One region of the Acetobacterium wieringae genome, then DNA from elsewhere that is predicted to be linked to it. Evidence: riboswitches for the same ligand, from Rfam matches in the RefSeq annotation. Region 1 holds a riboswitch; the other holds the start of a gene.
The links. Region 1 has a riboswitch for molybdenum cofactor ahead of CHL1_RS12275 (ABC transporter substrate-binding protein). Riboswitches for the same ligand answer to the same signal wherever they lie in the genome.
Positions count from the first base shown of each region.

Region 2: linked by a shared signal. The riboswitch ahead of CHL1_RS00620 (NADH-quinone oxidoreductase subunit NuoE family protein) and the one ahead of CHL1_RS12275 (ABC transporter substrate-binding protein) in region 1 are both predicted to bind molybdenum cofactor.

Region 1 covers NZ_CP097897.1:2,526,261-2,529,672, reverse strand. The annotation lists gene CHL1_RS12285 (ABC transporter ATP-binding protein) at 1-62, opposite strand, end outside; gene CHL1_RS12280 (ABC transporter permease) at 46-765, opposite strand; gene CHL1_RS12275 (ABC transporter substrate-binding protein) at 811-1,668, opposite strand; molybdenum cofactor riboswitch at 1,773-1,889, opposite strand; gene CHL1_RS12270 ((2Fe-2S) ferredoxin domain-containing protein) at 2,218-2,457, shown strand; gene CHL1_RS12265 (4Fe-4S binding protein) at 2,458-2,886, shown strand; gene CHL1_RS12260 ([Fe-Fe] hydrogenase large subunit C-terminal domain-containing protein) at 2,831-3,412, shown strand, end outside.
Region 2 covers NZ_CP097897.1:117,468-120,879, reverse strand. The annotation lists molybdenum cofactor riboswitch at 1,114-1,246, shown strand; gene CHL1_RS00620 (NADH-quinone oxidoreductase subunit NuoE family protein) at 1,419-1,928, shown strand; gene CHL1_RS00615 ((2Fe-2S) ferredoxin domain-containing protein) at 1,925-2,290, shown strand; partial or broken gene nuoF (NADH-quinone oxidoreductase subunit NuoF) at 2,306-3,412, shown strand, end outside.

The DNA.
Region 1 (3,412 bases):
TCCAGATGAAGCACTTTTTTTTGTTTATAGGTCTTAACAATATGGCTAGTCTTGATATTCATTCTGATCTCCCATGATAAAGTGATATAAAACAGAATTGGTGATAAACGAGATGGTCATCAGAATCAGACCCATGGCAATCGAAACACTGTATTGGCCCATGTTGTTATTCATGGCGATAAAGGTGGTCATCACCCGGGTGAAGCCCCGGATATTGCCGCCAACAATCATAACGGCACCAACTTCCGAAATGGCCCGACCAAAACCGGTTACCAGGGCAATCATAATGACCCCTTTTAGCTCCAGAACCAGCAATATCAGGATATTAAGTCCCTGGGCTCCCAATGTTTTACCGGTTTGCACCACCTCGTAGCCGCTGGTGCTGGCATGGTTAAAGACGATGCCCATAATAACCGGCGTCACCAGAATGGTTTGGGCAATGATCATGGCGGTAGGGGTGTACATCAGCTGAAACTGGCCGAAGGGTCCCGAACGGGCCAAAAAGAGGGCGGTAAACAAACCGATGATAACCGGTGGAAATGACATAAAGGTATACAGCAACCGGGAGACCACTTTTTTGCCTCGAAAATTATTGATTCCCAGAATGATGCCAAGGGGCACCCCAATCAAGGTTCCGTAAAGGGTCGATGAAAAAGAGACGAAAAGCGATAAGAGAACAATTTGAATGATTTCAGGGTCAAAGGAAAAAATCAGCCGAAAGGCTTCAACAAAACCATTGAGTATGTAGTCCATTGATTTCTCCATAATGAGATCCTGGAAGATGACATCTCCCAGGATCTCAATTGATTGTTATTTTTTAACAGCGTCCGGAACAAATAGTTGATCGCCATTGACTTTATAGGATGCGATCAGTTCCTGAGTTTCAGGAGATACGATCCAATCCACAAACGCCTGGGCACCTTCGGCATTGATCTGGTCATTAATACTTGGCGAGACGGCAATAACCCCATATGGGTTATTAAGCATTTCATCACCTTCGCAGACGATTTCCAGATTAGCCATGGTGTCTTTCATGTTGGCGTAAGTGGCCCGGTCTGCCAGAGTGTAGCCCAGTTTTTCATTGGTGACGGTCAGGGTTTCGCCCATCCCGGTGCCGGTTTTTATGTACCAGTCACCAGCTGGAGTAATATTGGCAGCTTTCCAGATTTCCAGTTCTTTGGTATTGGTGCCAGATTTATCATCCCGGGAGACAAAGGTTGCGGGCACGGCGGCAATGGCAGTAAAGGCTTTAACCGCATCATCAGCAGCTGTCGTTTTGACCTTGGCCGGGTCTTCTTTTGGTCCCAGCACCACAAAGTCATTATGCATAACGGCAAAACGTTCAACCCCATAACCGTCTTTGACAAATTGTTCCTCCTGGGTGATGGCATGTACTAAAAGGACATCAGCCTCACCAGCTTTCCCCATTTCCATGGCTTTACCGGTGCCCACGGCGACAACCTTGACGGCAATTCCGGTTTGGGCCTCAAAATCGGGCAGAATTTCTTCCAGCAAACCGCTGTCCTGGGTGCTGGTGGTGGTGGCCAGAATGATTTCTCCGTTGGAGCCGGGCTCTAAGTCTTTTTTTGCCGGAGTACAGCCCAGCGTACTGAGGGCAATGGTGCAAACAAACAAAACAATAACCAATAGTGACAATTTCTTTTTCATTTTCTTCCTCCTAAAATATTTTATCAAAAGAGCAGATACTCTAAAGACGACAATAAAGAGAAGTGAATCCAAAAAAAATAATCGATTGCTCAAAAAACAATCGAAAATTCTGCGTTAACCATCCTCTACACACTGGAAAGCATCGTCATTTCTAACGAGACTCTAACGATTGATAAACCATAGAAAACCGTAGGTTCATCAATTCGGATTGTTTGTTTTCACTATGAAACCGTATTTAATTGATTTTATTCTATCAAATCAGATAGTTTGAGTCAAGCCTGCAGTGGAATTTTGTCTTTGCGTTAGTAAATACCCAGGAACCGATCATTTATTCACAGCAACGGGAATGACCCTTAAAAAAAGCGCACAAAAGTGTTGCGTGTAGCGAAAAATTGATCAAAAACTGTACGTTTTTTTATCCTTATTTTGATCTCATTTTGTAAAATGTCTTTTACCATGACATTTTTGCCCAGCCGTTGACAGACAAAAAATCTGATGATACCATGAATCAATCAGATTGAGCTAGAAATTTTGATAAAGGAAAATGTGATGAAGACAATAAGAGTATGTGTTGGCAGTGCCTGTCATGTAAATGGATCGTATAAGGTGGTGAAAGCGATGAACCAGATCATTGATCAGCGGGGGCTGGGGGATGAGGTTGAATTGGTGGGATCGTTTTGTATGGGAAAATGCACCGAGGGTGTGGCTGTGGAATGTGATGAGATCATCTATGCTGTGTCTGTTGACAATGTGGAAGAAGTCTTCGAGAAAATTATGGGGGGAAAATAATTGAGTATTATCAATTTTTCAAAAAATAAATGCCGTAATTGTTATAAATGTATTCGGAATTGTCCGGTGAAAGCCATAAAGCTTAAGGATAAACATGCTCAGATTATTCAGTCCATGTGTATTGGCTGTGGTGTTTGTATTGCTACCTGTCCCCATAACGCCAAAGAAATTCATAGTGATGTCGATACCATCAAGCAATGGCTGAAAACCGAGCAGGTGGTGCTAAGCTTGTCAGCGGTATTCCCGACAGCTTATTATCTGGATCATCCCCGCCAGTATCTGGGAATTCTTCGGGAGCTGGGCTTCACGATTATCGAGGAGACCTCGATTGGTGCCGAAGTGGTGGCCAAGGCCTATGCCGATGAGTATCGCAGTGATAAGAAATTTATTATTTCGTCATCCTGTGCGGCAGATCAAAAACCTCATTGAGATTTACTATCCTCAGTATCTCTCATCGCTGAGTCGTCAGGTCTCACCGATGATTGCCCATGGCAAGATTCTTCGTGAAAAATATCCTAATGCCAAAATTGTCTATGCCGGCTCCTGCCTGGCTAAGAAAATGGAGGTACACGACAAGGATGTCCGGGGCATCATTGATGGGGTTTTAACCTTCGATGAAATTGACAGCTGGATTAAAAAAGAAAACATCATCCCCAATAAAATGCCGATGGAAGAATTTAATGCCATTGGTACCAATACCGGACGGCTTTATCCGATTACTGGCGGATTGGCTAAAAACAGTGTCGAAAATCTCGATGGCAGCCGGAAAATTTTGCGTATTGATGGAGTCAGGGACTGTATGGAGTTTCTTGATGAGATTCACCAGCTGGATAAAAAATACTGGATCGAAATGAACGCCTGTGAGGAGGGCTGTGTCAATGGCCCGGGTAATATTCACAGTCCGCTGTCTAAATATGAAAAGGTGGAGATGCTGCAGACCTATATTGATTTAAAC
Region 2 (3,412 bases), 1.3 Mb from region 1:
TATGATTACCTATCGAGAATTTTTTTATCTCCAACAATAATTTGTTTGTTAATTGTCAGACAAAAGAAACTTAACAAAATATCAAAATTTAAACATTGTTAATTATTTATTTAACGATGTTATCGTTCGCCTTTTTAACTTTTGAATTATAAACTCGATGTCCGTAACTGTCAAATTTTTTATCAGAAATAACATCGCCGTCACCCCAAAACCATTGAAATTTTACCCCATCAGGATTTTTTTGTACTTTGGCTTAAAATTAACAATCTCACAGCAACAAAATGACAATAACATTTCATTCAAAGTAATACAATATAAAACGTAACTATAAATAACTATATCGAATGTAGCATGAATTTGCAATTAAAATTAAAGCACTTTTTTTGTCAAATGTTTAACAAGGAATTATTTGGATTACTTAAATTCATCGATAACGATATTTTTCGCCAAAATATTGTTTGTTATGTAACAAACAGCTTTTTATTTCCTGATCATTATCTGACAAATGGCTTTAAAATACTATTTCAACCTTTAATAATTATGGGTGTCGCTCTCTTTTCTCAGGTGAAATCTATTCCGACTATTTAATTTAATTTTCGACCATCTTGTTTTGTGTCCGTTCGTCATCCTCCACTTTGAAGAATTTGGGATTCAAAAATGGGAAGTTTAAAAAATTTTATTAGTCCGTGTAAAAAAATTAAATTATCATTTGCAGTTCTTCGAAATCTGGAAAAATTTTCCTCTAAATTCTGGAATTCTAAAATTAGGAAAAAAAACGAGTAAAATAACTCATTGCACTTTATTTCATTAATATCGATTTTAAAGCTTTTCTGTTTTCGTGTCTATAGCTCTTGTAAGCGCCTCGCCGATTTGAGATTCTAGCTGATCACGAAAATCACCAATCTCCAAAAATGATCGTACTCAATCTTATTTTGGCATATTTTTATTTAAAAACCCATATTTACGACCATTTTTTGAGCAATTCTAAAATCTTTCTGACGCAAAAAAGTCCTCGTATTATTTTCTTATTTTCGTACATATTATATTTTTACGATATTTTCCGTGTTATCCTTTGCTAGACAAAGAATATGTACCCATGTATAATGTGACCAAATATTGAATTTACTCCAAATCAATGGAGTCTAAGGGTTTGCGTTGTTTTGCGATCTATGAACCATTGATCCGTAGGGTATTACTGGAAACGGTAATGCCTCCCATTGTGGAAAGGAGAAACTATAAAATAAAAGGGCAAAATATTTGTATTCTGTAACTCCTAATATTTGTATTTTGCTGTTTTATTTGGATTGCCCGGCATGCAATCCTTTACATTAGTTTTAAACTCTAATCTCCACAGATTAGAGTTTATTTTTTTGAATTTTTATAATTCATTAAACAAAAAACTTTAAGGAGGCGGTTTTATGAACGCAAATGCACGTGGTTGCATGGAAAAAGATGAACGAACTCATTTAGTTACCGACATCGTTGCCAAGCACAAGAATTCAAAGGGAGCACTAATCCCGATCTTACATGAGGTCCAGGAACTATATGGCTATTTACCAGTAGAAGCCCAAGAAACCATTGCCAAAGAAATGAATGTCCCTATTTCAGAGGTGTTTGGGGTAATTTCATTTTACTCATTCTTTTCTTTGAATCCAAAGGGCAAGCACAAGATTTCCATCTGTATGGGAACAGCCTGTTACGTCAAAGGCTCTGGCCCGATTTTGGACAAGTTAAAAGAAACTCTGGCAATTGGGGTCGGTGAAACAACCGAGGATGGTGAATTTACCCTTGAAGACTGTCGCTGTTTGGGTGCCTGTGGCTTGGCACCAGTTTTGACCATTAATGGAAAAGTTTTTGGTCGTCTGACTAAAGACGATATTCCCGAAATTATTGAAGGCTGTAAAACTGAAGGAGGAAGTGTCCTATGAAAACCATTGCCGAACTAGAGGCCATCAGAGAAAAAACGTTAAAAGAAGTGGGCATGCGTACTGACAATGATTCAATCCGAGTGGTTGTGGGCATGGCGACCTGTGGGATTGCCGCTGGCGCTCGTCCAGTCATGCAAGCTTTTCTAACCGAAACCCAAAAACGTGATATCCATAATGTGACGGTCACTGCTACCGGTTGTATTGGTGTTTGCAGTTTAGAACCGCTTGTTGATATCATCGATAAAGAAGGTCATAAGGTTACCTACGTAAATATGACACCCGAAAAGGTTGCCAAAGTTGTTTTGGAGCATCTGGCCAACGGCAAGGTTTGCTCAGAATACACCCTAAAAGAAAATCAATAATATAAATTTTACGAGGAGGAAAACTACATGCAATTGTTTCGTTCCCATGTTTTAGTTTGTGGTGGTACAGGTTGTACCTCTTCAAATTCTGAAGCAATAATGACTGAATTAAATGAAAAGCTGGTTAAAAATCAACTTGATGCTGAAGTGAAGGTTGTTCAAACCGGCTGCTTTGGGCTGTGTGAAGAAGGCCCAATTATGGTTATTTACCCGGAAGGTACGATGTACTGCCGGGTGGATGTGAAAGATGTCCCTGAAATCGTCGAAGAACATCTTTTAAAAGGCCGTCTGGTGACCCGCTTGCTGGAAGCCAGCAGCCAGGTTCAGGAAGACGAACAAGATATTGAAAAATCCAGTTTCTTCAAAAAACAATTACGAGTTGCCCTGAGAAATTGCGGCCGGATTAATCCTGAAGAAATTGATGAATACATTGCCTTTGATGGTTATAAGGCGTTGACCAAAGCCCTGACTGAAATGTCTCCTGGCGAGGTTATCCAGACCATCAAAGATTCTGGTCTGCGAGGTCCCGCGGCGGCTGGATTCCCCACCGGTACTAAATGGGATTTTGCAGCCCAGCAGATTAACGATGAAAAATACGTCTGCTGTAACGCCGATGAAGGCGATCCCGGGGCTTTTATGGATCGAAGTGTTTTAGAGGGCGATCCCCACTCAGTTATTGAAGCGATGACCATTGCTGGCTACGCCATCGGTGCCACTCATGGTTTTGTCTATGTCCGGGCCGAATATCCGATTGCGGTTCATCGTCTGCAAATTGCCATTGATCAGGCCCGTGAATATGGCTTATTAGGCGATAATATTTTAGATACCGGTTTTAAATTTGATCTGGAAATCCGCTTGGGTGCTGGCGCATTCGTCTGTGGCGAAGAAACCGCCCTGATGACTTCCATTGAAGGCAAACGTGGCGAGCCACGGGTTCGACCGCCATTCCCAGCGGTTAAAGGACTGTGGCAAAAGCCGACCATCCTGAACAATGTTGAAACATTTGCCAATATTCCGGTTATCTTATTAAAAGGTGCCGACTGGTTTGCCAGCATGGGTACTGAAAGAAGCAAGGGTACCAAGGTATTTGCCGTTGGTGGCAAAATCAATAACACTGGTTTA